DNA from 3 places in the Roseateles cavernae genome. Region 3 is predicted to be linked to each of the others. Evidence: predicted binding sites of a transcription regulator. Region 3 holds the regulator's gene; each other region holds the start of a gene.
The links. The regulator sigma-54, encoded in region 3, starts transcription at its own class of promoters, with help from an activator protein. The targets are predictions, from matches to a motif close to TGGCANGNAANCTGCTTT.

Region 1 (9,594 bases), on a different contig from region 3:
GATATCGCCCATCACCTTTAATGAGAACTCGGTCGAGAAGATGCAGGTGTTCTGGCCCTGGTCCTCCTTCAGGATGTCGGCCTGCACGGTGCCGCGCACATTGGCCAGCACCCAGTCCTTGATCTTGGCGGCCTCGTCGGCGGTCGGCTCGCGGCCGTTGTCGCTCCTGAACTTGGCGAGGTTCTGGTCGATCGCGGTGTTCATGAACATCGCCAGGATAGACGGCGCAGGCCCATTGATCGTCATTGAGACCGAGGTCGTCGGGCTGCAGAGGTCGAAGCCGTCGTACAGCACCTTCATATCGTCCAGGGTCGCGATGCTGACGCCGGAGTTGCCGACCTTGCCATAGATGTCGGGGCGCGGATCGGGGTCGGCGCCGTACAGCGTGACCGAGTCGAAGGCGGTCGACAGGCGCTTGGCGGGCATGCCCTCGCTGACCAGCTTGAAGCGGCGATTGGTGCGGAAGGCATCGCCCTCGCCGGCGAACATGCGCGTCGGGTCCTCGCCCTCGCGCTTGAAGGCGAACACACCGGCGGTGTAGGGGAAGCTGCCGGGCACGTTCTCCAGCAGCAGCCACTTCAAGAGCTCGCCATGGTCTTCATAAGTCGGCAGCACGACCTTGCGGATCTTGGTGCCGGACAGGCTGGTCGAGACCAGGGCGGTGCGGATCTCCTTGTCGCGGATCTTGACGACGTACTCGTCGCCGGCATAGGCCTTCTGCATGTCCGGCCATTGGGCGATCAGCTGGGCGGCCGCCTTGTCCTGCGCGGTCTCGCGCTTCTCGGCCAGCTCGTTCAAGGCATCCATCGCGCGGTGCTTGTCCGGATTGGCGGCCTTCAGCATCGCCATCGAGGCGCGCAGCTGCTGGGCCTCGCGGGCGATGCGGGCCTGTTCGCGAGCCTGCTTTTTGTAGCCGCGCACCGTGTCGGCGATCTCGGCCAGATAGCGCGAGCGGGCGGCCGGCACGATGGGGGTCTGGTGGGTGCTGTGGCGGGTGTCGACGATGGGCAATCTGGCCTCGCCGAACTGCAGGCCCAGCTCGGCCAGCCGGCCCTTGAGCGCCTGGTACAGCGCGGTCACGCCGTCGTCGTTGAAGCGGCTGGCCATGGTGCCGAAGACCGGCATCTCGTCGGGCTTCTTGCCCCAGGCCTCTTTGTTGCGCTGCACCTGCTTGGCGACATCGCGCAGCGCATCGAGCGAACCCTTGCGGTCGAACTTGTTGATCGCGACGAACTCGGCGAAGTCCAGCATGTCGATCTTCTCGAGCTGGCTGGCCGCACCGAACTCCGGCGTCATCACATACATCGGCACATCGACATGGGGCACGATGGCGGCGTCGCCCTGGCCGATGCCCGAGGTCTCGACGATGACCAGATCGAAGCCGGCCAGCTTGGCCGCGGCAACGACATCGGGCAGGGCCTTGGAGATTTCGGAGCCGAAGTCGCGCGTGGCCAGGCTGCGCATGAAGACGCGCGGGCCTTGGCTCCAGGGCGAGATCGCGTTCATGCGGATGCGGTCGCCCAAGAGTGCGCCGCCGCTCTTGCGGCGCGAGGGGTCGATCGAGATCACGGCGACGCGCAGCGCATCGCCCTGGTCCAGGCGCAGGCGGCGTATCAGTTCGTCGGTCAGGCTGCTCTTGCCGGCGCCGCCGGTGCCGGTGATGCCCAGCACGGGGGTTTTGATGTCTTTCGCCGCCGCTTGCAAGGCGCTCACGATGGCCGCATCGGCCTTGCCGTTTTCCAGCGCCGTGATCAATTGCGCCAGCGCGCGCCAGGCGCCTTCGCCATGGCCCTGAATCGCGTCGAGTGACTTCGGCGCATGGACCGTGAAGTCCTGATCGCTCTTCATCACCATCTCGCCGATCATGCCGGCCAGGCCCATGCGCTGGCCGTCTTCGGGGCTGAAGATGCGCACGCCGTGGGCGGCCAGATCGCGGATCTCGGCCGGCACGATGACGCCGCCGCCGCCGCCAAACACCTGAATATGCTCGCCGCCGCGCGCCTTCAAGAGCTCGACCATGTACTTGAAATACTCGACATGGCCGCCCTGGTAGGAGCTGATCGCGATGCCTTGCGCGTCTTCCTGCAGCGCCGCGTTGACGACCTCGTCGACCGAGCGGTTGTGGCCCAGGTGTATTACCTCGGCGCCCATGCTCTGCAGGATGCGTCGCATGATGTTGATCGCGGCGTCATGGCCGTCGAACAGGCTGGCGGCGGTGACGAAGCGCACCTTGTGCGTGGGGCGGTACTCGGCCAGGGCCTTGTACTCGGCGGACAGATCGGTCATCTGGATGTCTCCTGCGCGGTGCTGGCTCGGCCGGGCCGGGCTTCTTCCCCGCGTTTTAGCAGCATGGGTGGGCGGATTCTAGGGCTTGATTGACGTTTACGTAAACGTTAAGTTGCCATTCGCTTGCCACGGAGCCGCCGGATCGGACTGCTGATAATGGGCGCCATCAGAAAGACAGGGTAGGAGAGGGCGCTTGAGAGTCCTGGTGCTGGGGGGATATGGCAATTTCGGCGCGCGGATCGCGCGGGCGCTGGCCGGCGATGCCGCCATCGAGTTGCTGATTGGCGGGCGCGACGGCTTCCGTGCCACAGCCTTTGCGGCCGAGCTGGGCGGCGGCGCCGAGGGCTTGGCCCTCGATATGGACGGGCCCGACCTGGTTCCGCGCCTGCAACAGGCCCGCGTCGAATTGCTGATCCACACGGCCGGCCCTTTCCAGTCTCAGCAGCACTATCGCGTGGCCCGTGCCGCCGCCGAGGCCGGCGCGCACTACATCGACCTGGCCGATGGCCGGCGCTTTGTCTGCGACTTCTCCGCCCAGATGGATGCGCTGTTCAAGTCCGCAGGCCGGGTCGGCATCAGCGGCGCCAGCACCGTGCCGGCCCTGTCCTCTGCGGTGGTCGATGCGCTAAGCGCCGGTTGGCAGGCGCTGCACACCATCGACATCTGCATCGCGCCGGCCCAAACCGCCCCGCGCGGCCTGGCGACGATGGCGGCCGTGCTCAGCTATTGCGGCGCGCCGATCAGGGTCTGGCAGGACGGGGCCTGGACCGAGCAGCCCGGCTGGGCCGCGCCGCAGCGGGTGGACTTCCGGCGCCTGCGGCCCCGGTTGGCGGCGCTGTGCGACATCCCGGATCTGGAACTGCTGCCGGCCCGCTACGCCGGTGTGCGGACCGTGATGTTCGGTGCCGCGCTGGAGTTGGGCTTCACGCAGCGCGGCATGGCCCTGCTGGCCCGGCTGCGGCGTGCCGACTTGTTGCCCCGGCCCGAGCGTCTGGCAGCGCTGATGCTGAAGACCGCCGGCTGGCTCGACCCGCTGGGCTCGGCCCTGGGCGGCATGGTGGTGGCGCTGAGCGGTCGCGACGCCGAGGGCCGCCCCGTGGCGCGCAGCTGGCATATTGCCGCCGACGATGACCACGGTCCCGAGATCCCCTGCATGGCGGCCATCCTGCTGGCGCGACGCCTGGCGCGCGGTGACAAGTCCGTCGCCGCCGGCGCCCAGCCCTGCATGGGGCTGCTGAGCCTGGACGAGTTCGCGCCCGAGTTCGAGCGCTGGGGCATGGTTTGCGATCTGGTCGACGATGGGGCGCGGCCATGAGCGGCTCCGCCAGCGCCCCGGCCGACGAGCGTCTGCTGCGCCTGAGCCTGGTCGCCGTCTGGCTGGGCACGGCGGTGGTCAGTCTGCTGGAGCTGCGCGGCCAGAGCCTGGACTTGCTGACCCAAGCCGGCATGCACGACTTGACCCTGATGCAGGGCCTGATCGTCGGCGGCGCGGCACTGGATGCGTTGCTGGGCCTGGCGCTGTGGCTGCGGCCGGGCCGCCGGGTCTATGCGGCGGCCTTGGCGGCGATGCTGGCGATGACAGCGCTGGCCACTCTCTTGCTTCCGAGCCTGTGGCTGCATCCGCTGGGGCCCTTGCTGAAGAATCTGCCGATCGCGGCGGCGCTGTGGCTCTTGTGCAGGAAGGCCCCGCGGTGAACGAATACCTGCTGCTGAAATGGCTGCACGTGCTGTCCAGCGTGGTGCTGGTTGGCACCGGCTTTGGCTCGGCCTTCTATATGTTCTTTGCCAATCGCAGCGGCTCGGTCGAGGCCCAGGCCGTGGTGACACGGCTGGTGGTGCGGGCCGACTGGTGGTTCACGACGCCGGCCGCGATCTTTCAGCCGCTCAGCGGCCTGTGGCTGGCCCATCTGGCCGGCTGGCCCTGGTCCACACCCTGGCTGGCGCTGGCCCTGGGCCTGTATCTGCTGGCCGGAGCCTGCTGGCTGCCGGTGGTCTGGCTGCAGCTGCGCATGACCGAGATGGCCACTGCTGCCGCACGCGATGCGACGCCGCTGCCGCCACTGTACTGGCGCTATGCGCGCTGCTGGGAGGCGCTGGGCTATCCGGCCTTTGTCGCGATGCTGGGGGTGTTCTATCTGATGGTGGCCAAGCCGGCGCTGTGGCATTGACGCGGGAGAGGGCTCCGGCACAGATATTGCAGCGCAGCAATATCCACCCCATCCGCCATGAGCCCCCCGCCCGACACCCCCACCCCAGGCCTGCGCGTGCTGTTGATCGATGACGGCGCGCATCGGGTCGACCTGATCCAGCAGGAGCTGGCGCGGCAGGGTTGTGACGTCGTCGGCGTGATCGATTCGGCGACCTTGATCCATGACTGCGTGCTGCGGCTGCGGCCCGATGTGGTGATCGTCGACAGCGAGTCGCCGACGCGCGACACGATGGAGAACCTGGCCACCTTGAATGCGCAGATGCCGCGGCCGGTGGTGGTGTTCTCGGAGGACGGCAGCGATGACCCGATGCGCCGGGCGCTGCGCGCGGGGGTCAGCGCCTATGTGGTGGCGGGCTTGCGTCCCGACCGCCTGGCGCCGGTGCTGCAGGTGGCGATCGCCCGCTTCGAGCAGGACCTGGCGCTGCGCCAGCAGCTGGACAAGGCCCATGCCCAGCTCAGCGCGCGCAAGCTGATCGAGCGGGCCAAGGGCATTCTGATGAGCGAGATGGGCCTGGACGAGGATGCCGCCTACAAGCGCCTGCGCCGCCTGGCGATGGATCGCGGCGTGCCGCTGGCCGAAGTCGCGGAGCGTGTCATCGATGCCCAGAACCTTCTACGCCCCATATGAGGCTTGCCATGAGACCCGGTCGCACCAGGCTGGCGCATCGCGCCGGCAATCGGTGCGCTTTCCGCGCACCCCCTGCCGGCGAGCCCGGGCAAGGCCGCTGGCACGGCTCCTGCTAGATAGACCCTGGGACCTGCAACGGCGTAGGCCCCGCTCTCAACAAGGTTCTAGGACAAAGGCGTCCGATCTCCGCAGCCCATGGCATGGGTGGCGGTCGATCGTGGCGCCTTTTTTCATGTCTGGTCTGTCTCGGAGGTCTTCTCAATGCGTTTCAGTGATTTGGCAAAGGGTGGTGGGCTCATGAGTGAAGAGCGACGCAAGCTGCTGGTGGGCGGTGCCAGCGCCACGATGACGGCGGCCGTCGGCGGCCTGAGCCCGACAGTCTGGGCCGCCGGCTCCGACAAGCCTGAGAAGGAGGAGGTGCGCATCGGCTTCATCCCGCTGACCGACTGCGCCTCGGTGGTGATGGCTTCGGTGCTGGGCTTCGACAAGAAATACGGCATCAAGATCATCCCGACCAAGGAGGCCTCCTGGGCCGGCGTGCGCGACAAGCTGGTCAACGGCGAGCTCGACATGGCCCATGTGCTTTACGGCCTGGTCTACGGCGTGCACCTGGGCGTCAGCGGCCCGAAGAAGGACATGGCCGTGCTGATGACGCTCAACAACAACGGCCAGGCGATCACTCTGTCGAAGAAGCTGGCCGACAAGGGCGCGGTCGATGGCGCCAGCCTGGCCTCGCTGATGGGCAAGGAAAAGCGCGAGTACACCTTCGCGCAGACCTTCCCGACCGGCACGCATGCGATGTGGCTGTATTACTGGCTGGCCAGCGTCGGCGTCAACCCGATGAAGGATGCGAAAGTCATCACCGTGCCGCCGCCGCAGATGGTGGCGAATATGCGCGTCGGCAATATGGACGGCTTCTGCGTCGGCGAGCCCTGGAACCATCGCGCCATCGTCGACAACATCGGCATCACCGCGGTGACGACCCAGGACGTCTGGAAGGACCATCCCGAGAAGGTGCTGGGCACCACCGGTGACTTCGTCAAGAAGTACCCGAACACCGCGCGTGCCGTCATCATGGCCGTGCTGGAGGCCAGCCGTTGGATCGATGCCGGCCTGCAGAACAAGCTGAAGATGGCCGAGACGATAGCCGAGAAGAGCTACGTCAATACCGGCGTCGACGCGATCAACCAGCGCATCCTGGGTCGCTACCAGAACGGGCTGGGCAAGACCTGGGACGACCCCAACCACATGAAGTTCTTCAACGACGGCGCGGTGACCTTCCCGTGGTTGTCGGACGGCATGTGGTTCCTGACCCAGCACAAGCGCTGGGGCCTGATCAAGGAGCACCCGGACTATCTGGGCGTGGCCAAGCAGATCAACCAGGTGGAGCTCTACAAGCAGGCCGCCAGCCAGCTGAAGATCAGCGTGCCCAAGGAGTTGATGCGCAGCTCCAAGCTGATCGACGGTGTGGTGTGGGACGGCAAGGACCCCGCCAAGTATGCCGATGGATTCCGCGTCAAAGCCTAAGGAGCGCCCCATGGTCAGTGCCGTTTTTCATTCGCCGAGCGAGACCAGCAGCAGCGGCCCGATCTCGGTGTCGCTGCCGACGCCCGACGCACCGCCGGTGCCGGCTGCGACGGTTGTTGCGCCCGCTCCCAGGCCGCGCCGCCGCCTCGACATGAACAGTGTGTGGATGCGCGTGCTGCCGCCGGTGCTGGGCCTGGCGCTGTTGATAGGCATCTGGGGGCTGCTGACGCAAAAAGGCGGCAGCTTCCCGACGCCCGGCGCCACCTTCGCTGCCGCCGTCAAGCTGTTCGCCGACCCCTTCTACAGCAATGGGCCGAACGACCAGGGCATAGGCTGGAACATCCTGTTCTCGCTGCAGCGCGTGGCGGTGGGCTTCGGCCTGGCTGCGGCGGTCGGCATCCCGCTGGGTTTCATCATCGGCCGCTTCGAGTTCGCCAACCGCATGTGCTCGCCGCTGATCAGCCTGCTCAAGCCGGTCTCGCCGCTGGCCTGGCTGCCGATCGGCCTCCTGGTCTTCAAGAGCGCCAACCCGGCCGCGATCTGGACCATCTTCATCTGCTCGATCTGGCCGATGGTGGTCAACACCGCGGTGGGCGTTCAGCGGGTGCCCGAGGACTATCTGAACGTCGCGCGGGTGCTCAAGCTCAGCGAGTGGAAGATCATCAGCAAGATCCTGTTCCCCGCCGTGCTGCCCTACATGCTCACCGGCGTGCGCCTCTCGGTCGGCACGGCCTGGCTGGTGATCGTCGCGGCCGAGATGCTGACCGGCGGCGTCGGCATCGGCTTCTGGGTCTGGGACGAATGGAACAACCTCAATGTCCAGCACATCATCATCGCGATCTTCGTGATAGGCATCGTCGGCCTGGCCCTCGAATGGCTGCTGATGGCGGTGGCCAAGCACTTCTCCTACAACGACTGATGGAGCCGACATCATGAGCGCAAGCAAAGCCTTTATCGAAGTGCAGTCGGCCGAGATGGTGTTCAACACCCGCAAGGGCCAGTTCCACGCGCTGCGCGACATCCATCTGCAGGTTCAGAAGGGCGAGTTCATCACGCTGATCGGCCACTCCGGCTGCGGCAAGAGCACCTTGCTGAACCTGATCGCCGGTCTGCTGCGACCCTCGTCCGGTGTGCTGCTGTGCGACAACCGCGAGATCACCGAACCCGGCCCGGAGCGCGCGGTGGTGTTCCAGAACCACTCGCTCTTGCCCTGGCTGACCTGCTTCGAGAACGTCTACCTGGGCGTCGAGTCGGTGTTCGGCGGCCGCGAGCTGAAGCGTCAGCTGGCCGAGCGCACCGATGCGGCGCTGGAGCTGGTGGGCATGAGCCATGCGATGTTCAAGCGCCCGCACGAGATCTCGGGCGGCATGAAGCAGCGCGTCGGCATCGCCCGGGCTCTGGCGATGGAGCCCAAGGTGCTGTTGATGGACGAGCCCTTCGGCGCGCTCGACGCGCTGACCCGCGCCCACCTGCAGGACGAGCTCCTGAAGATCGTCGCACGCACGCACAGCACCGTGGTGATGGTGACCCACGACGTCGACGAGGCCGTGCTGCTCTCCGATCGCATCGTGATGATGACCAACGGACCGGCCGCCACCATCGGCGAGATCTATGCCGTCGACATCCCGCGCCCGCGCAACCGGGTCGAGCTGGTCGAGGACCCGGTTTACGTCCATGCGCGCAAGGCGGTGATCGATTTCCTCTACACGCGGCATGCACATCTGGAGAAGGTGGCGGCCTGAGGTCGCTCAGCCGAGAATCACCTGTAGGCTTTGCTGATACTGGCCGGTCAGCATGTCCAACTGGCTCAGCAAATGCTCGCTGCTGCGGGCCAGTCCGGCCGCCGCCTCCGAGCCGCGGCTGTCGCGCAGGCTGCGCACCAGGCGCAGCCATTCCTCGCGCACGCCGGCCAGCGAGTCGCGGATCTCGCGGCTGGACAGCGGGGCGGCCTCCAGCTCCAGCAGCCCGGCCTCGAAGGCCGCCAGGCCCTCGCCCAGGCCGGCCGGGTCGCGCGCCGGCAGCAGATCGGCCAGCAGCGCCTCCTTGGCCAGGCGCTGGCTCAGCATGCGCTGGCGCCCGCAGAGATTGACCAGGCGCAGCGGTGGCCGCGCGCCGGCCGCCGTGATGGCTTCGGTCAAGGCTTCGGACAGCGCCAGCAGGCGCTCGGCCGCGCCATCGGCCTGGGCCAGCACCGCCGCCGTCGGTTTGCCGCTCAGCAGCGGCCGCAGGGCCTGCCAGGCGTCGTTCAGCGCCCCGGTGTCCAGCTCGGCCGGCAGCAGGGCCGGCAGGCGGGCCAGATTGGCCTCGATGCGGGCGCCGCTCTCGTCCTGCAAGGTCTTGGCGCGCTTGGCCTCGATGCCGGCGGCGCGCTGCGCCATCAGCTTGACCAGGCGCTGGCTCAGCATGCGCTGCTGGCCCGCCAGATTGACGGCCTCGGCCAGCTGGGCCGACTGCAGCACCGAGCGCGCCACCTCGCCCAGACGCAGATGCGCATGCATCGCGGTCTCGCGCAGCAGCTTGAAGGCGCTGTCCTCGTCGATCTCGCGGGCGGCCATCAGCAGGCCCTTGGCGCGCTCGGTCCATTTGCGCTCGTCGAGCTGGCGCTGCAGGCCCTCGAGGCGCTGCGCCAGCCAGCAGGCCCAGCGCAGCTGGCGCAGCAGCTCCTCGGGCGGTGGCGCCTGCGCCAGCCAGAGCTGCAGGCCCAGCGCCAGCCCGCGCTGCTGCTGCGCCAGCGTCGCGCCGGCGGCGATGCAGACGCCGGGCAGGGCCGGGCGCAGCGCCGCCAGCGCGTCCAGCCAGGCGTCGAGCTCGGCCGCGCCGCCCGCCGGGTCGGGCCACAGCAACAGGGCCTGCGCGTCCAGTTGCTGTGCATCCCGCACCAAGCTGTGGCGCTCGGCGCGGGCCACGACGGTGCGGTCCCAGGCCGGGGGCGGCAGTTCGGGCG
Region 2 (9,594 bases), on a different contig from region 3:
CCAGACCAGCGAACTCAAGGCAGCTTGCTGATCTCGCGCTTGAGCGCCTGTATATCGTTTTCCTGCCGGGTGATGCTGGTCTTGAGCTCGGCCACCCGGTCCAGATACTTCTGGAAATTGCGTTCGTCGCCGCGCCGCTCGGGCTGGCCGCCCTGGTACTCGCGCTGCAAGGCCGCGAGCCGCTCCTCGCTCTCGCGCAGCTCGGTTTCAAGCACCTTGCGGCGCTCGCCGTCGCGGCTGCGCTGCTGGGCGGGGTCAACGCGCCCATCACCGCTCCTCGCCGCAGCGCTGGCCGCGCCGTTGGTTGCCGGTGCTGCCGCGCGCGGCCGCTGGCCCTGCAAGACCGTGATCGGCGTGCCCTCGATCGAGCGGCAGCCCTTGTCCTGCGCTTCCTTGGGGGTCAGCGCGTCGGTGTAGAGCACCGGCGGGCCGGGACAGCGGTAGACCACGGACTGGGCCTCGGCGGCAGCGCCGCAGGTCAGACCGATGAGCAGCAAGGCGGGGCGATAGAGCATGGCGCGATTGTGGCTCATGCCGGGCGCGGGTTTCACAAAGCACAAGGGACGGCCACGGCCGTCCCTTGTTCGCTGACCCGGGCAGCGTCGCGTGGGGTGCACGCTCGCCGCCCATGGACATCACAGCGAGTAGTACATGTCGTACTCGACCGGGTGCGTGGCCATGCGGAAGCGGGTCACTTCCTGCATCTTCAGGTCGATATAGGCATCGATGAAGGAGTCGGTGAACACGCCGCCCTTGGTCAGGAAGGCACGGTCCTTGTCCAGATACTCGAGCGCCTGATCCAGGCTGTGGCAGACGGTCGGGATCTTCGCGTCTTCTTCCGGCGGCAGATGGTAGAGATCCTTGGTGGCGGCTTCGCCCGGGTGGATCTTGTTCTCGACGCCGTCCAGGCCGGCCATCATCAGTGCGGCAAAGCACAGATAGGGGTTGGCAGAAGGATCGGGGAAGCGCGCCTCGATGCGGCGGCCCTTGGGGTTCGCGACATAGGGGATGCGGATCGAGGCCGAGCGGTTCTTGGCCGAGTAAGCCAGCTTGACCGGGGCTTCGAAGCCGGGGACCAGACGCTTGTAGCTGTTGGTGCCGGGGTTCGTGATCGCGTTCAGCGCGCGGGCATGCTTGATGATGCCGCCGATATAGAACAGCGCGAACTCGCTCAGGCCTGCGTAGCCGTCGCCGGCGAACAGGTTCTTGCCGTCCTTCCAGATCGACTGGTGCACATGCATGCCGGAGCCGTTGTCGCCAACGATGGGCTTGGGCATGAAGGTCGCGGTCTTGCCATAGGCATGGGCGACATTGGTGATCACGTACTTCTGCAGCTGCAGCCAGTCGGCGCGCTTGGTCAGCGTGCTGAAGCGGGTGCCGATTTCCATCTGGCCGGCGTTGGCCACTTCATGGTGATGCACCTCGACCGGGATGCCCAGCTGCTCGAGGATCAGGCACATTTCCGAGCGCATGTCCTGGCCGGCGTCGACCGGGGGCACCGGGAAATAGCCGCCCTTGACGGTGGGACGGTAGCCGGTGTTGCCGTGCTCGTATTCCTTGCCGGTGTTCCAGGCGGCCTCTTCGGATTCGATCTTGTAGAAGCAGCCGGACATGTCATTGCCCCAGCGGATCGAGTCGAAGATGAAGAACTCGGGCTCGGGACCGAAGTAGGCGGTGTCGCCCAGGCCGGAAGACTTCAGATAGGCTTCGGCGCGCTTGGCCAGCGAACGCGGGTCGCGCTCATAGGCCTTGCCGTCGGCCGGGTCGACCACGTCGCAGGACAGGATCAGCGTCGGCTCTTCGAAGAAGGGATCGATATTGGCGGTGTCCGGATCGGGCATCAGCAGCATGTCGGAGGCTTCGATGCCCTTCCAGCCGGCGATCGACGAACCGTCGAAGGCATGACCGGAGACAAACTTGTCCTCATCGAAATGCGACACAGGCACAGACACATGCTGCTCTTTGCCACGGGTGTCGGTGAAGCGGAAGTCAACGAACTTGACTTCGTTGTCCTTCACCATCTGGATCACATCGGCGACGGTCTTGGCCATCAATCACTCCTAGCTAGCGGAAAGCTTTGTACAGGTGGTACGGGTATCGAACGAATTCGGCGAGCGCCTCGGCGCGTGCGTTTCTAACTAAGCAGGTTGCGTGCCAAGTCGGTGAGCGGCGAGCGCCAGCTCGGTGCATCACCGAGTGGCCGGGGCATTATCGGCCGACCTCCCACTGACGCCCTTGAGCGCGCACCGCCGGTCGGGCGACAAGCGCGCAACAAGCACCAAAACAGAGCAAGCCGGCGCCGACTATCGCACCATTTCAGTGCTTATAACAGCACCAAATTGGATCAGGCCCTGCTTCAGCGCGGCATAGGCCTGCACCAGCCGCTCGGGCTCCTGCTCCGGGCCGGCCTTGACGCCCAGCTCGATATGCCGACCCCATTGCGGATGGTCGACGCTGGGCAGGCTGAAGACCTTGATGCCGGCAAAGTCGGCCTCGATCTGCTCCATCAGCGGGGTCAGCGCCGCCTCCATCGCGCCCTGCACGATCAGCGAGCGTTCGCTGATGCCGCTGGCGCGGTGCAGATCGGCATGGCGTTGATCCAGCACCCATTCCATCATCGGGTGGGCCATCACCGGGAAGCCGGGCACAAAGTAGACCGTGCCGACATAGAAGCCCGGAATCTTGTTGAAGGGATTGGGGATGATGGCAGCCCCCGCCGGGAACACGCCCATCTGGAAGCGGCGCAGGCTGTCGGGGTGCTCGGGGTCGGCGCTCACGCCCTGCTCGGCCGCCATCTCGCTGATGCGCTGCCAGATCAGTTCCCTGGCCTCGGGGTGCAGGACCAGTTCGCGACCCAGCGCCGCAGCGGCGGCCTGGCGGCTGTGGTCATCGGGCGTGGCGCCGATGCCGCCGCAGGAGAGCACCAGATCGCCGCTGGCGAAGGCGCGGGCCAGGCTGGCCGTCAGGCGCTCGCGGTCGTCGCCGACATACTCGGCCCAGGACAGCGAGAGGCCGCGTGCGGCCAGGATCTCGATGAACTTGGCCAGGTGCTTGTCCTGGCGCTTGCCGGACAGGATTTCGTCACCAACGATGATCAGACCGATATTCATAGTGCGGGCGGCAGCAGGGTGGGCGGGGATGGCAATTCTTCCAGCACGGGCGGCGCTTCGGGGACGACGCCCACGCGGGCCCGCAGCTCGGCCAGCGCATGGAGCGCGTAATGGGCGAACCACAGCGTCGAGAACGCGAAGATCAGGGTGTAGAGCCAGACCGTCAGCAGCACCAGAAACGGCGCCAGCACCACGGCCATCATGCTGACCGCCCAGATCAGCGAGGGCGCGGCGCCCAGATAGCCGCTGATCACGCCCATGGCCAGCAGCGGCAGGCGGTGCTCGCGCATCAGCTGCTTGCGCTCCTCGGCCGAGGCATGCTCGGCCAGCACATCGAAGGCGAACACGCGGTAGGTCAGCCAGCCCCAGATCAGCGGTGGCAGCACCAGCACCAGCGGCGGGATCAGCCAGAACGGCATGCTCAGGAACAGCACCAGCAGCGCGCCGGCCGAGCACAGCAGCGACCACAGCAGGCCCTGCCACCAGGCCGAGCCGCGCTTGCGCTCAAGCAGCGGGAAGCGCCGCTCGGCCACCAGGGTGACGATGGACGGCGTCATCAACAGCGCCACCAGCAGCAGGCTGAAGATCAGCACCACCGGCACCGCCATCACGATCACCAGGAGCGGTGCGACCACGCTGCGAAAGCCCTCGCCCCCCATGCTGTCCAGCCAGCGCAGCAGGCTCTCGATCAGCAGCCAGGATTCCAGCGTGCCGCGCACGCCGGCCACCGCCGCCTCCCAGAAGAAATAGGCCAGGCCCACGGTGGTGCCGGCCGCGATCAGCAGCGGCAGCAGCGACAGCGCGATCACGCGCGGATGCAGGCAATAGGCGGCGGCGCGCCAGAAGGCATCACCGAGGCGGCCCATCGTGTTGACCATCGTCATCCCTCTTCTGTTGGCAACGGGCGCCAAGCATACCCGCGCTGTTTCAGCCGCGCCCCACGAGGCGCTTGAGCCCCAGCCATTGCTGGGCCCAGAAGCCGCGCCCGTAGTCACGCCCGCCCTCCTCGGCCAGCTGGTCGCGGATGCCGGTCGGCTCATAGCGCAGCTGGAAATCGGCGGTGCCGAACAGCTGATCCCAGACCGGCAGCAGCACCGCGAAATTGCAGCCGCCCAGCGTGCCCCGGCCGGCCGACTCATGGCCGATGCCGATCGCATGATGGCGGCGGTGAAAGCGCGGGCTCACCAGCAGCCGCTCCAGCACCGGCCCGAACCACAGCCGCACATTGGCATGCTGCAGGCTCTCCAGCAGCTGCGACAGCGCCACCAGCGCGACGAACTGCCCGGGCTCCACGCCGATGAAGCGGGCCAGCAGCACAAAGGCCGAGTCGATCAGCACATCGTCGAGCAGATGGTTGCGGTTGTCGCTCCACAAGCTCATCTGGCGCTGGCTGTGGTGCAGCGCATGCAGGGACCACCACCAGCCGAACTGGTGCTGGGCGCGATGCAGCCAGTAGTTGACGAAGTCGAAGACCAGCAGATAGAGGCAGAAGCTGACCCAGGGGATGTCGCTGACGCCGGGCCAGATCGCGTCGAGCTGGAAGCTCGGCACACCGGCCATGCGCAGCGTGCCGGCCAGCGCGTCCCACAGCGGGTCGATCGCGAAGAACATCGCGACCCTGAACAGGCCTAGGCGATGGATCAGGGTGTAGATAACATCGACCCGCCGCGCCGCGCGGTCGGTCTGCGCTTCGACCGGCCGCCAGCGCTCCAGCGCGCGCAGCAGGGTCAGCATCACGAGGATCTGCGCCAGCCCCACCAGCAGCCAGCCGGTCGCCGCATAGCCGTCTTCCAGCAGATCGCCGAAGCCCAGCCCGAACAGCAGCGGCTGGACCCATTGCTCGAACAGCCACTGCTGCGCGAGACCGAAGGCATCGACCAGCCAGTCCATCAGGGCCTCTTGGCAGTCTGCGCCGCCATCAGCGCGGCATAGCGCGGATGCTCGCGCAGCGGCGCGAAGCAGAAGCCGCGCTGCTTCAGCCCCAGCACCAGCGGCTCCAGCACCGCCGGCGCCCAGGCGTCCTGGCGCGACCAGATGCCCAGATGGGCCAGCAGGATGTCACCGGGCCGGATCTCGCGCAGCGCCTTGGCCAGCAGCTGCGCATTCGGATAGCGATCGCTGGGCAGCTCGTCGCCCAGGAAACCGGCCGCGCTCCAGCCCACATGCTCGAAACCGCAGGCCTTGGCCGCTGCCTGCAGGGCCGGCGAGGTCTTGCCGCCGGGGGCGCGGAACAGCGGCGCCATCGGCCGCCCCGTCATCTCGGCAAAGCGCCGCGCCGGCTGTTTCAACGCCTCGCAGTACTGCGCAGCCGTCAGCTCGCGCAGGCGCGGCGTCTGCTGCCCGGCCACGGTGCGAAAGCGAAAGCGTGCCTCGCCCTTCAGCGGCGGCAGGTCCTTCAGCCAGATGTCGTGGTCCCAGGTGTGGGAGCCGAAATCATGGCCTTCGCCGGCACGCTCGCGCCACCAGGGGGCCCATTGCGCGTCCAGGCTGGCACCGCCGTCCAGCGTCGGCTCATTGGCGAGGAAGAAGCTCAGCCGCAGCTGATGCTTCTTGATCAGCGAGGCCAGCAGCGGCGCGACACCCATATGGCCGGTATCGAAAGTCAGATAGACCGGCTTCTCGCCGCTCTGGCAGGCCTGGGCCGGCAGCACCGCCAGCAGCAGGAGCCCCAGCCATTGGATCTTCATTGCCGGGGCGCGTGATCCAGGGTCCAGACGCCATGCGGCGAGCGGCCCACCTTGACCTGGCGCAGCACCTGGCGGCGCTCGATATCGACCAGGGTCAGCTTGCGCGCCCAGCGCGAGGTGAACAGCAGGGTCTTGCCGTCGGCCGACACATCCATATCGTCCGGCCCGCCCGGGCCGGGCAGCTCGCCGACCACGCTGAAATCGGCCAGCGCGATCTTGCTGATGGTGTTGGCCGCGCGGTTGCTGACCAGCACATGGCGGCCATCGCCCAGCGCGCGGAAGGAATGCGCGCCCTTGCCGGTCACTATGCGGCGCACCAGCTGCGGCTGAGGGCCGCTGACGTTGTAGACCTCGACCAGCATGTCGCCGGTCAGTGCCACCAGCAGGTGCTTGTCGTCCGGCGTCAGATAGACATCGGCCGGCATCTTGCCGACCTTGATCTTCCAGCGCGGCGTCTGCGTCGCCAGGTCGATGGCCAGCAGCTCGTCGCTGCCCTGCAGGCTCACATAGACCATGCGGCTGCGGCTGTCGATCGAGAGATGGCTGGGGATCTTCGGTGCCTCGATGCGCTTGACCAGCTGCAGCGGCGCCGCCGCATTGCTCGGCAGCCAGCGGTACAGCGCCACATGGTCGAGCCGGTTCGCGGTCGTGACCAGCCACTTCATGTCCGGCGAGAAACGCAGGTGGTAGGGGTCGGGAATGTCGCGCAGCACGCGCTGCACCTCGGCCGTGCGCGGGTCGACAAAGGTCAGCGAATCGCCCAGCGCATTGGCCACCACCAGGGACTTCTCGTCCGGGCTCAGATAGAGGTGGTGCGGCTCCTTGCCGGTGGGGATGCGCTTGATCTGCGTGAAGCTGACCGGGTCGATCACGCTGATGTCGGCATCCAGCGAATTGAGCACAAAGATCGGCTTGGCTGCCGTGCTGGCCTGCGCCCCGGCGGCCATCAGCACAAGCATCAAGACGGCCGCACAGCACGACCGGAAAGGGGTTCGCATCGAAAGTCCTTGGAGTCCGTTCGCCCGCCACCCCAAAAAACAAAAGGCAGTGCGAGCACTGCCTTGAGTGTAGGGCCGGGAAGCGAAGGCCTATTCGTCGTCGCCACCCAGCAGGCCGCCCAGAATACCGGCGCCGGCCACGCCGGTCAGCAGCGAGCCCTCCTCGCGGCGACCGCCGTTCTGCGGCGCGGCAGCGAAGATGCGCGAGGCCAGGCGCGAGAAGGGCAGGCTTTGCAGCCACACCTCGCCGGGACCGCTGAGCTTGGCCAGGAACAGGCCCTCGCCGCCGAACAGCGCCGTCTTGATCTTGCCGACGTACTGGATCTCGAAGTTGACGCTGGGCGTGTAGGCCACGACGCAGCCGGTGTCCACCATCAGGGTCTGGCCCGGCGCCAAGGTGCGGCGCAGGCAGGTGCCACCGGCATGGACAAAGGCCAGGCCGTCACCCTCGAGCTTTTGCATGATGAAGCCCTCGCCGCCGAAGAAGCCGGTGCTGAGCTTCTGCTGGATCGCGATGCCCAGCGAGACGCCGCGCGCCGCGCACAGAAAGGCGTCCTTCTGGCAGATCAGCGTGCCACCCATCTTGCTCAGATCCATCGGCAGGATCTTGCCCGGATAGGGGGCGGCAAAGGCGACGCGCTGCTTGGCGCCGGCGTTGTTGGTGTAGATGGTGGTGAACAGCGACTCGCCGGTCACCAGGCGCTTGCCGGCGCCCAGCAGCTTGCCGAAGAAACCGCCCTGCTGTGCGGAGCCATCACCAAACACCGTGTCCATCGCGATGCCGGCGTCCATGAACATCATGCTGCCGGCCTCGCCGATCGCGGCCTCGCCCGGGTCGAGCTCGACCTCGACGAACTGCATCTCGCTGCCCTTGATCTCGTAATCCACCACGTCCATTGCCATTGCCAACTCCTGAAAATCGAACCAAACGGGCGAGATCGTAACCAAAGTTGCCATGCCTATACTGCGCCCCATGACGGAAGCCCCCACCGCCGCCTTGCCGGACCTCAAACCCGGCGACAGCTATGTGCAATCCTTCGCCCGCGGACTGTCCGTGATCCGCGCCTTCAGTGCCGAGGCCCCGCGCCAGACCCTCACCGAGGTGGCCAAGCGCTGCGGACTGACCCGCGCCGGCGCACGCCGCATCCTGCTGACCCTGGAGACCCTGGGCTATGTGCGCAGCGACGGCCGCCTGTTTTCGCTGACGCCCAAGATTCTCGACCTGGGCTTTGCCTATCTGTCCTCGCAGCCGCTGTGGCAGTTTGCCGAGCCGGTGATGCAGAACCTGGTGGCCGATCTGAAGGAGAGCTGCTCGGCCGCCGTGCTGGAGGGTCAGGACATCGTCTATGTGCTGCGGGTGCCGGCGCGCAAGATCATGAGCATCAATCTGGGCCTGGGCAGCCGGCTGCCGGCCTGGTGCACCTCGATGGGGCGGGTGCTGCTGGCCTCGATGAACGCCGAGGAACTCGAGGCGCATCTGAGCGGCGTGCAGCTGCAGGCCCATACCGGCCGCACCGTGATGCATCTGGACGAGTTGCGCGAGCGCATCGCCGCCGCGCGCGAGCAGGGCTGGTGCCTGGTGAATCAGGAACTCGAAGAGGGCCTGGTGTCGCTGGCCGCGCCCATCGTCGACCGCAGCGGCCGCGCCATCGCGGCGCTCAATGTCAGCGGCCAGGTCAACCGCACGCCGCCCGACACCATGCTGGCGAGCTGCCTGCCCCGGCTGCTGGAGGCGGCGCAGGGGATTTCGAGGTTGTTGCAATTGCGGGCGGGGTGAAGCCACAAGCCCACCCGGCCGCTGGCCTGCAGGCCAGCGGCGTGATCGGGGCGAGCAAGCAGCCGCAGGGCTGCTTGCTGTCCCCAATCACCCCATGTGCAAGCCGCCGTTGCAGCTGAAGTCGGCCCCGGTCGTGAAACCGGAGTCCTCGCCGGCCAGCCAGGCGACGATGGCGGCGATCTCCTCGGGCGTGCCCAGGCGCTTGATCGGAATCGTCGCGACGATCTTCTCCAGCACCTCGGGCTTGATGGCCTTGACCATATCGGTGCCGATATAGCCCGGGCTGACGGTGTTGACCGTCACGCCCTTGCTGGCCACTTCCTGCGCCAGCGCCATCGTGAAGCCGTGCATGCCGGCCTTGGCCGCCGAGTAGTTGGTCTGGCCGAATTGGCCCTTCTCGCCGTTGACCGAGGAGATATTGATGATGCGGCCCCAGCCCTTGTCCAGCATGCCCTCGATCACCTGCTTGGTGACATTGAACATGCTGTCCAGATTGGTGTTCATCACCGCGTCCCAATCGGCCTTGCTCATCTTGCGGAACATGCCGTCGCGGGTGATGCCGGCATTGTTGACCAGCACATCGACCGTGCCGTGCTCGGCCTTGACCTTGTCGAAGGCGGCGACCGTGGAGTCCCAGTCGCCGACATTGCCGACCGAGGCGTAGAACTTGTAGCCCAGTGCGGCCTGCTCGGTCAGCCATTTGTCGAAGTCGCGGCTCGGGCCGCAGCCGGCGATCACGGTAAAGCCTTCCTTGTGCAGGCGCTGGCACATCGCGGTGCCGATGCCACCCATGCCGCCGGTCACGTAGGCCACTTTTCTATCGCTCATATGAATCTCCTTCACGCCTTCCTTCGGCGCCGCGTCCTACGCGCCCGGAAAGGCCTTGTCTCTGCTTCGAAGAAGACGCGTCCCTAGGCTCCGCCAAGCCCCGTCCAGGGTCAAGCGGGTTCGCCCTTACTCGCTCAGCGCTCGACGGTCAGCGCCACGCCCATGCCGCCGCCGATGCACAGCGAGGCGATGCC
Region 3 (9,594 bases):
CAGATCGAATCCTTCGCCCTGGTGGCCACCAAGGGCAGCCTGACGGCCGCCGCCCAGACCGAGGGCGTGGCACCGGCAGTGATGGGGCGGCGCATCGATGCGCTGGAAGAGCGGCTGGGGGTCAAGCTCCTGGTGCGCACGACCCGGCGCATCACGCTGACGCACGAGGGCAGCGCTTTTCTGGAGGACTGCCAGCGCCTGCTGGTCGAGTTCGCCGATGCCGAGGCCAGTGTCAGCGCCGGCGGGCTCAAGGCCAGTGGCCATCTGCGCATCACCGCGCCGGCCGGCTTTGGGCGCCGCCACGTGGCGCCGCTGGTGCCCGAGTTCCTGGCCGGCCATCAGGAGCTGAGCATTTCGCTGAACCTCAGCGACCGGGTGGTGGATATTGCCGGCGAGGGCTTCGACTGCGCGGTGCGGGTCGGCGATCTGGTCGACTCCAGCCTGGTCAGCATGCGGCTGGCCGACAACCGGCGCCTGTGCGTGGCCACGCCCGGCTATCTGAAGCGCGCCGGCGTGCCGCAGCACCCGTCCGAGCTGGCGCGCCAGCAATGCCTGGGCCTGAGCTCGGACGCCAGCCAGACGCGCGGCTGGGCTTTCATGGTGGACGGGGAGCTGCTGCACTGGCGGCCCAGCGGCCGGCTCGATTGCAGCGACGGCCAGGTGCTGCATGACTGGTGCCTGGCCGGCCTGGGCCTGGCCTGGCGCAGCATCTGGGAGGTCGAGGCCGACATCAAGGCCGGGCGGCTGCAGGCGGTGCTGGAAGACTTCGCCGCGCCGCCCAACGGCATCTTCGCGGTGGTGCCGCAGCGCAAGCATCTGCCGCTGCGCGTGCGGCTGTGGATAGACTTTCTGAAGCTCAATTACGGCGACCCGGGCTACTGGGCTCGGGCCGCCGGTCGGGAGCGCTGAGCGCTCCGCCCCTTATTTGGCGCTGAGGCACTCCTTCATGAAGGTCTTGCGCTCGTCGCCGCTCTTGCCCTTGGCGTCGGCATTGCAGGTCTTCATTTTCTCCTGCTGAGGCGTGCCGTTGGCGGCCGCAGCGGCCGGCTTGGCCGACAGGCATTCCTTCATGAAGGCCTTGCGCTCGTCGCCGGTCTTGCCCTTGGCATCGGCATTGCAGGTCTTCATCTTCTGCTGCTGCGGCGTGACCGCCTTCTCTTCGGCGTGGGCACCGAAGGCGGCGAGCGCCAGGCCGAGCATGATGGTGATGGGCTTCATGAGCTGTTCCTTCCCTGTGGGGTATGGGTTGCGGATCCGGCGGGGACCCTGGCGGATTCCAACACAGCAACGCCAGCGACTCAACACCGGTTTACCGGGCCATCACAGAATGCGGCGCGGGTGCGCAATGGCCTCGTGAGCCGCATGCAGGCGGCGCACCAGCACCTGGATGAAGGCGCGGTCGAAGCGGTGCTGGCATTCGGGACTCAGCAGGCCCAGCGACTCGGGCGTGAACGAGATCGTCGTGCAGATCTCGCTGACCTTGATGTCGGTGCTGTGGCGGCGCAGATCGGGGTTGGGCGCCAGATAAGCCATCTCGCCGACCGAGGTGCCGGAGCCCAAGGTGGCCACCTTGGCGCCATCGCGGAACACCTCGACCTCGCCCTGCGCAATGATGTGGAAGGTATTGCCCTCCTGGCCGCGCTTGTAGAGCGCATGCTCGAGCGGATAGCGCCGCCAGCGCGCCCGGTGCACCACCTCCCACAGCTCGACATCGCCGAAGTCGGCAAAGAACTCCAGCTCGCGTAAAAGATTGAAACGCTCGGAGTCCTTGACCTCGTAGAGCCGCGCCAGCGGCACCAGCTGGCGCGCCACCAGATCCGAGAGCGCGCGGCCAAAGCTGTCCCAGTCCGGGTAACGATCGGCCGGCTGCTTGGCCAGCGCGCGCAGGATCACTGCATCCAGCTCGGCGGTGACGCCGCCGCGCAGCCCCACCAGCGAGGGCGGCGCCTGGTGATAGATCTGGTGCATCAAGGCCATCTGGCTGGGCGCGTCGAAGGGTGCGCGCCCAGCCGCCAGGTGATACAGCACGGCACCGAGCGCGTAGATGTCGGCGCGGCAATCGACATCGCCGCCCTCGATCTGCTCGGGCGGCATATAGGCCAGCGAGCCGACCCGGTGGACCTGGGTTGCGTCGGAGCGCAGGTTCAGCGCGCTGCCGAAATCGCTGACCTTGACATCGGTGACCTGGCCCTGCGCGTCCAGCACCGCCAGCAGATTGGCCGGCTTGACATCGCGGTGTATCACGCCCTGGCGGAACACATAGTCCAGCGCCATCGCGCACTTGAACCCGAGTTCGACGATCTGATCCAGCGGCAGCAGCCGGTCGCTGCGGCAAAAGCTCTTCAGGGTCAGGCCCGGCACATATTCCATCACCAGATAGGGCGCGTCCTGCTCGGGCACCGCATCCAGGATCTGCACGACATTGGGATGCTGCAGCCGGCCGGCCAGCGCGGCCTCGGCGGCATAGAAGCGGTTGGCCTGCGTGTCGGGGCCGCCGCGGCTGGTCAGCGCCCAGGCACGCACCCGCTTGATCGCGACCTCCTTGGCCTTGAATTCGTCCAAGCCCAGGAAGACATCGCTGGTGGCCCCCTCGCCGAGGCGGCGCAGCACACGGTACTTGCCGATATAGGCCGGCAAGTCGGCATGGGCGGCGGGAATGGAAGAGGCGGGGCCGGAGTCCGTGACCATGGCGGGCATCATATGCGCGCCCCGTAGAATTGCGCCCATGATTCAAGCCAAGCAGGATTTGCTCGCCGCCCTCGGCGAGGCCATCCAAGAACTGAGCCCCGGCGCCGAACTGGCCGCCGCTTTCGAGTCCCCCAAGCAGGCCAGCCATGGCGACCTGGCTTGCACCGCCGCGATGCAGCTGGCGCGCCCGCTGAAGAAGAATCCGCGTGAGCTGGCGCAAGCCCTGATCGAGGCGCTGCAGCGCCGCCCGGCCTTCCAGCAATGGGTGGACGCACTGGAGATTGCCGGGCCCGGCTTCATCAATATCCGCCTGAAGGCCGCCGCCAAGCAGGCCGTCGTCGCCGAGGTGCTCGGCACCGGCGCCGGTTTCGGTGCGCAGCCGGCCAATGGCCAGCATGTGATGGTCGAGTTCGTCTCGGCCAACCCGACCGGCCCCTTGCACCTGGGCCATGCGCGCCAGGCCGCGCTGGGCGATTCGATCTGCAGCCTGTTCGCGACCCAGGGCTGGGACGTCACCCGCGAGTTCTATTACAACGACGCCGGCGTGCAGATCGCGACCCTGGCCAACTCGACCCAGTGCCGCCTCAAGGGCCTGAAGCCCGGCGCTGCGGGCTGGCCCGAGTCGGCCTACAACGGTGAGTACATCCAGGACATCGCCGACGACTTCCTGGCCAGGAAGACCGTCAAGGCCGATGACCGCGAATTCACCGCCTCCGGCGACATCGAAGACCTGGACAGCATCCGCCAGTTCGCCGTCGCCTATCTGCGCCACGAGCAGGACCTGGACCTGCAGGCCTTCGGCCTGAAGTTCGACAACTACTTCCTCGAGTCCAGCCTCTATCAAACCGGCGCGGTCGAGTCCACGGTGGCCAAGCTGCTGGCCTCCGGCAAGACCTTCGAGGACGGCGGCGCGCTGTGGCTGCGCACGACCGACTACGGTGACGACAAGGACCGCGTGATGCGCAAGTCCGACGGCAGCTATACCTACTTCCTGCCCGATGTGGCCTATCACATCGACAAGTTCCAGCGCGGCTACACCAAGTGCATCAATGTGCAGGGCACCGACCACCACGGCACGATCGCCCGAGTGCGTGGCGGCCTGCAGGCCGCCGATGTCGGCATTCCGCAGGGCTTCCCCGACTATGTGCTGCACAAGATGGTGCTGGTGATGCGCGGCGGCGAGGAAGTCAAGCTGTCCAAGCGCGCGGGCTCCTATGTGACCATGCGCGACCTGATCGACTGGACCAGCCGCGACGCGGTGCGCTTCTTCCTGACCAGCCGCAAGGCCGACACCGAGTTCACCTTCGACATCGATCTGGCGCTGAAGCAGAACGACGAGAACCCGGTGTTCTATGTGCAGTACGCCCACGCCCGCATCTGCTCCATCATCCGCAACTGGGTGGCCGCCGGCGGCGACGAGAGCCTGCTCGGCACTGCCGATCTGAGCCTGCTGACGGCCCCGACCGAGGCCGCGCTGATGCTCAAGCTGGCCGACTATCCGCGCATGCTCAGCGGCGCGGCCGAGGGCCTGGCGCCGCACGATGTGGCCTTCTATCTGCGTGATCTGGCCGGCGCCTTCCACAGCTACTACGCGGCCGAACGGGTGCTGGACCAGGCGCCCGAGCTGACCCGCGCCCGCGCCGCATTGCTGGCCGCCACCCGCCAGGTGCTGCGCAATGCGCTGGCCGTGCTGGGCGTCAGCGCGCCGGAAGTGATGTCACGTGAAACTCTGGAGAATTCATGAGCCGAGCTCAAGCGCAGCGTCAGCAGCGGGGTGGATTTGTGCTGGGATTGATCGTCGGGCTCTTGCTGGGGCTGGGCGTCGCGCTCGGCGTGGCGCTCTACATCACCAAGGTGCCGATTCCCTTCATCAACAAGGTGCCGCAACGCACGGCCGACCATGACGCGCAGGAAGCCGAGCGCAACCGCAACTGGGATCCCAATGCCGCGCTGAGCCCCCGTCCGGGCGCCAAGGCGGCCAGCGGCGTGCTGAGCCCCGCCCCGGTGCCGGCGCCGGCTGTCGCGACGCCTGCACCCGCGCCCGCCAGCCCCGCGCCGGTCGCGGCCGCCGCGCCGGCCGCCAGCACCAAGCCCGTCGCGACCGCGCCGGCCACCACTCCAGCCACGGCGCCCGCCAAGGCGGCGAGTGCCGCCGCTGCCGATGCCTATCTCTACTTCGTCCAGGCCGGGGCCTACACGCGCTCCGACGATGCCGAGCAGCAGCGCGCCAAGCTGGCGATGCAGGGCTTCAGCGCCAAGGTCTATGAGCGCGAGCAGTCGGGCCGCGTGGTGTTCCGCGTGCGCATCGGACCGATGGACGGCCGCGACGAGGCCGAGGGCCTGCAGCGCAAGGTCGAGGCCGCCGGCATCGAGGCGAATCTGGTGCGCGTCCAGCGCTGAGCAGTCAACTCGCTTAGGATGCAGGCGTTATCTGTTACTGCTGCCTCGCAAAGGATTTCAGGATGAAGCGTCGTGATTTTTCTGCCCAGCTGGGCTTGTCCGGTCTGGCCCTGGCTGTGCCGGGCCTGAGTCTGGCCCAGGGCGGCCCGCAAGAGGGCAAGCATTACCAGCGCCTGGCGCAGCCGCTGCCGGGCACGCCGGGCAAGATCGAGGTGGTGGAATTCTTCTGGTACGGCTGCCCGCACTGCAATGCCTTCGAGCCGGTGGTGGCCGACTGGGTCAAGCAACTGCCCGCCGACGTCAGCTTCCGCCATGTGCATGTGGCTTTCCGTGCCAATGTGAAGCTGCACCAGCGCCTGTTCTATGCACTCGAAGCGCTGGGCAAGGAAAAAGACGTGCGCGCCCGCGTCTTTGCCGCGATGCACCGCGAGGGCAAGGCCCTTGACAGCGTCAAGGCCATGACCGAGTTCCTGACGCCGCTGGGCATCGAGGCGGACAAGTTCACCCAGGCCTACAACTCCTTCGGCGTGCAAACCAAATGCACCCAGGCCGAGAAGCTCAGCGAGGCCTACCGCATCGACGGCGTGCCGGCCCTGGGCGTCGGCGGCCGCTTCTGGACCTCGCCGGCGCTGGCCTCTGCCGGCCAGCGTGTCAGCGAGATCGAATCGGGCCAGCGCGCGCTGGCCACGGTCGACTTCCTGGTCCAGCGTCTGCGCAGCGGCAAGGCCTGACCCCGCCCGGGCCCCAATCCGGGGCTAGAATGGTCTGCAAGAACTGTGCCGCCATGAACAACAGACCTGCCCCCCTCCGATCGATGCTGCTTGCCCTGGCGCTGGCCGCCGGCGGCTGGGCGGGCTCCGCGCAGGCCGAAAAGGCCGACCGCAACAAGCCGATCAATATCGACTACGACCGCGGCGGGGTCGACTTCGTCAAGCAGCGCACCGAGTTCAGCGGCAATGTCGTGCTCAGCAAGGGCAGCATGGTGATGCGCGCGGCCCGCATGGATGTACGCGAGACCAGCGACGGCTACCAGCAGGCCTATGCCAGCGGCGAGACCGGCAAGCCGGTGACCTTCCGCCAGGCCCGCGATGTGCCGGGCGAGGCAGTCGAGGGCTCGGCCGACCAGGTCGAGTACGACAGCCGCTCCGACACCGTGCGCTTCGTCGGCAATGCCGTGGTGCGGCGCATGCGCGGCGCCACCGTGGCCGACGAGGTGGTCGGCGCGGTGATCCATTACGACAACCGTTCCGAGGTCTTCAGCATCGAGGGCGGCCAGGCCTCGCCCCACCCGGCCGGCCGTGGTCGCATGGTGCTGATGCCGCGCGCGGCGGCTTCCGAGCCGGCCGCTTCCGAGCCGGCCCTGCCGCTGCAGACCAGCCCGGGCTTGCAACAGCCGCGCAAGCCTTCATGACGGCCGCCGCCCCGGAACCCAGCGCCGCCGTCAGCCGCCTGGAGGCCGAGGGCCTGCAGAAAAGCTATGGCGTGCGCAAGGTGGTCAAGAACGTCCATCTCGATGTGCACAGCGGCGAGGTGGTTGGCCTGCTGGGCCCCAACGGCGCCGGCAAGACCACCAGCTTCTACATGATCGTCGGCCTGGTGCGCGCCGATGCCGGCGAGATCCGCATCGACGGCCAGGCCGTGCAGCGCCTGCCCATCCACCAGCGCTCGCGCCTGGGCCTGTCCTATCTGCCGCAGGAAGCCTCGATCTTCCGCAAGCTGACGGTCGAGGAAAACATCCGCGCGGTGCTGGAGTTGCAGCAGGACGAGAACGGCCGCGCCTGGTCGAGCGCCCGCATCAACGAGGCGCTCGAAAAGTTGCTGGACGAGCTGAGCATCGAGAAGCTGCGCGACAGCCCGGCGCCGGCGCTCTCCGGCGGCGAGCGCCGCCGTGTCGAGATCGCCCGTGCGCTGGCCACCCAGCCGCGCTTCATCCTGCTGGACGAACCCTTCGCCGGCGTCGACCCGATCGCGGTGCTGGAGATCCAGCGCATCATCCGCTTCCTGAAGAGCCGCGGCATCGGTGTGCTGATCACCGACCACAATGTGCGCGAGACCCTGGGCATCTGCGATCGCGCCTACATCATCAGCGAGGGCACGGTGCTGGCCGAGGGCACACCGCACGAGATCGTCGACAACGCCGACGTGCGCAAGGTCTATCTGGGCGAACATTTCCGAATGTAAGCCCATGAAGCAAAGCTTACAGGTCCGCCTCAGCCAGCATCTGGCGCTCACCCCCCAGCTGCAGCAATCGATCCGCCTGCTGCAGCTGTCGACGCTGGAGCTGAACCAGGAAGTCGAGCAGATGCTGGCCCAGAATCCGCTGCTCGAAACCGAAGAGGAATCCCCCGACGCACCGGCCGCGGCCGAGCTGCCCGAAATCCGCAAGGCCCAGGACGAGATCGGTGCCGACAGCGGCGCCGGCGAGCCCGAGACCACGCCCGAGATCCAGGCCGAGGACTTCGGCGCCACCGAGCGCGAGGACTGGGAGAACGGCACCGAGCGCGATGACTTCGACGGCATCCGCGAGCTGCCGAGCAACAGCGGCTCCGGCAGCGGCGACGAAGACGGCGAGCGCCCCGAGCAGGACTCGCCGGGCCTGAGCCTGCAGGAGCACCTGAACCAGCAGCTCGCGGGCATGATGCTGAGCCCCGAGGACCGCGCCGCGCTCTATGTGCTGATCGAGTCGCTCAACGAGGACGGCTATCTGGAGGACAGCCTCGAAGAGCTGGTCGAATCCCTCGCCGGCGATTCGGATGCCGAGGCGCGCGACGAGTTGCTGGACCGGCTGCGCTGCGCGCTCAAGTGGTTGCAAAGCCTCGAGCCGCTGGGCGTCGGTGCCCGCGACCTGCCCGAATGCCTGATCCTGCAGCTGCGCGCACGGCCGCGCAGCGAGGCCCAGGTGGTGGCCATCCTGGTGTGCAAGCAGCATCTGGAGCTGCTGGCCAGGCGCGATCTGAAGAAGCTGATGGCGCTGACCGGCGCCGACGAGGCCTTGCTGCGTGAAGCCCAGGCCCTGATCACCAGCCTCGAGCCCAAGCCGGGCCGCCAGTTCGCGCGCGGCCAGGCCCAGGCAGTGATCCCGGACGTGATCGTTCACAAGGTCGGCCGCGAGTTCCGCGTGATGCTGAACCCCGAGGTCGCACCCAAGCTGCGCATCAACGAGCTCTATGCCCAGGCGCTGCGTGCCACCCGCGGCGGCGTCAGCAACTCGCCGCTGGGCGCCCAACTGCAGGAAGCGCGCTGGTTCATCAAGAACATCCAGCAGCGCTTCGACACCATCCTTCGCGTCTCGCAAGCCATCGTCGAGCGGCAGAAGGGTTTCTTCACCCATGGCGAGCTGGCGATGAAGCCGCTGGTGCTCCGAGAAATAGCCGACGAGCTGGGCCTGCACGAGTCGACCATCTCCCGGGTGACGAATGCCAAGTACATGGCGACCCGCTTCGGCACCTTCGAGCTCAAGTACTTCTTCGGCTCCGGCCTGAACACCGAGGCCGGCGGCAATGCCTCCAGCACGGCGGTGCGCGCGCTGATCAAGCAGTTCGTCGCGGCCGAGGACGCGGCCAAGCCGCTGTCCGACAGCGCGCTGTCGAACATGCTCGAAGAGCAAGGCATCCAGGTCGCCCGCCGCACCGTCGCCAAGTACCGCGAAGCCCTGAAGATCGCGCCGGCGAATCTGCGCAAGGCCATGTGAGGCGACACAGGCGCTGCGCCTGTTGATACATATCAAGAGCGCCAAGAGGGTCAGCGGCTATCGTGCCGTTCCTGCCCTCCAGCTCATGCACAACGCCCATCTCAGCCCCCATCGCCCGGAGAGACATTTCCTGCGCCAATGGCTGGCCCTGCTCGCCGCCGCCAGCCTGGCCTGGATCGCGGCAGCCTGGTGGCTGCAGGCCGAGCGCAGCGCCCTGCACCGGCATGAGGGCGAGAAGCTGCAGGTGCTGGTGCAGACGCTGGACGGCATCGTCTCGCAGCAGATGCTGGCGATCAAGGCGGCGCTGGACACCGTGGCCGTGCAGCGCCGGGGCTGGCGCGCCGAGCGGCTGCCGCAGGACAGCGCCGCGCTGCTGCAGACCCTGGCACGCGCCATGCCCGGCGTGCGCGTGCTGATGCTGGTCGATGCCCAGGGCCGGGTGCGAGCCAGCTCGGTGCCGCAGCTGCTGGGCCTGGATGTGCGCTCGCGCGACTACTTCAGCGTGCCGCAACAGCGGCCCGACCCCGGGCTGCTCTATGTCTCGCCGCCGTTTCGCAGCGTCATGGGCGTGCACACGCTGACCCTGGCGCGGGCCCTGTTCGATGCCCAGGGCCGCTTCGAGGGCGTGGTCACCGCCAGCCTGGACCCGGACTACTTCCGCCTGGTGCTGGAGACCGCCCAGCCCTCGCCCGACACCTGGAGCGCGCTGGCCCATACCGGCGGCCTGCTGTTCAGCATGACACCGCCCGATGAGCGCTGGATCGGCCGCAATCTGCTGGCCATGCCGGACTCCATCCTGGCCCGCCATCTGGCCA

Region 1: the regulator sigma-54 is predicted to act here: its motif matches at 5,222-5,239, upstream of ABGI63_RS07295 (CmpA/NrtA family ABC transporter substrate-binding protein).
Region 2: the regulator sigma-54 is predicted to act here: its motif matches at 2,140-2,157, upstream of glnA (type I glutamate--ammonia ligase).

The regions. Positions count from the first base shown of each region.
Region 1 covers NZ_JBDPLH010000002.1:88,612-98,205, forward strand. The annotation lists gene icmF (fused isobutyryl-CoA mutase/GTPase IcmF) at 1-2,286, opposite strand, end outside; gene ABGI63_RS07275 (saccharopine dehydrogenase family protein) at 2,480-3,601, shown strand; gene ABGI63_RS07280 (DoxX-like family protein) at 3,598-3,981, shown strand; gene ABGI63_RS07285 (DUF2269 family protein) at 3,978-4,454, shown strand; gene ABGI63_RS07290 (ANTAR domain-containing response regulator) at 4,512-5,123, shown strand; gene ABGI63_RS07295 (CmpA/NrtA family ABC transporter substrate-binding protein) at 5,469-6,650, shown strand; gene ntrB (nitrate ABC transporter permease) at 6,661-7,569, shown strand; gene ABGI63_RS07305 (ABC transporter ATP-binding protein) at 7,583-8,392, shown strand; gene ABGI63_RS07310 (type IV pili methyl-accepting chemotaxis transducer N-terminal domain-containing protein) at 8,399-9,594, opposite strand, start outside.
Region 2 covers NZ_JBDPLH010000002.1:728,460-738,053, reverse strand. The annotation lists gene ABGI63_RS10340 (hypothetical protein) at 15-515, opposite strand; gene glnA (type I glutamate--ammonia ligase) at 636-2,051, opposite strand; gene ABGI63_RS10330 (competence/damage-inducible protein A) at 2,304-3,110, opposite strand; gene ABGI63_RS10325 (EI24 domain-containing protein) at 3,107-3,988, opposite strand; gene ABGI63_RS10320 (sterol desaturase family protein) at 4,038-5,000, opposite strand; gene ABGI63_RS10315 (polysaccharide deacetylase family protein) at 5,000-5,797, opposite strand; gene ABGI63_RS10310 (YncE family protein) at 5,794-6,756, opposite strand; gene ABGI63_RS10305 (TIGR00266 family protein) at 6,886-7,698, opposite strand; gene ABGI63_RS10300 (IclR family transcriptional regulator domain-containing protein) at 7,769-8,572, shown strand; gene phbB (acetoacetyl-CoA reductase) at 8,660-9,400, opposite strand; gene ABGI63_RS10290 (acetyl-CoA C-acetyltransferase) at 9,535-9,594, opposite strand, start outside.
Region 3 covers NZ_JBDPLH010000001.1:1,160,894-1,170,487, reverse strand. The annotation lists gene ABGI63_RS05560 (LysR family transcriptional regulator) at 1-909, shown strand, start outside; gene ABGI63_RS05555 (PsiF family protein) at 922-1,200, opposite strand; gene ABGI63_RS05550 (serine/threonine-protein kinase) at 1,321-2,688, opposite strand; gene argS (arginine--tRNA ligase) at 2,726-4,432, shown strand; gene ABGI63_RS05540 (SPOR domain-containing protein) at 4,429-5,088, shown strand; gene ABGI63_RS05535 (thiol:disulfide interchange protein DsbA/DsbL) at 5,151-5,819, shown strand; gene lptA (lipopolysaccharide transport periplasmic protein LptA) at 5,903-6,499, shown strand; gene lptB (LPS export ABC transporter ATP-binding protein) at 6,496-7,269, shown strand; gene ABGI63_RS05520 (RNA polymerase factor sigma-54) at 7,274-8,779, shown strand; gene ABGI63_RS05515 (bifunctional diguanylate cyclase/phosphodiesterase) at 8,865-9,594, shown strand, end outside.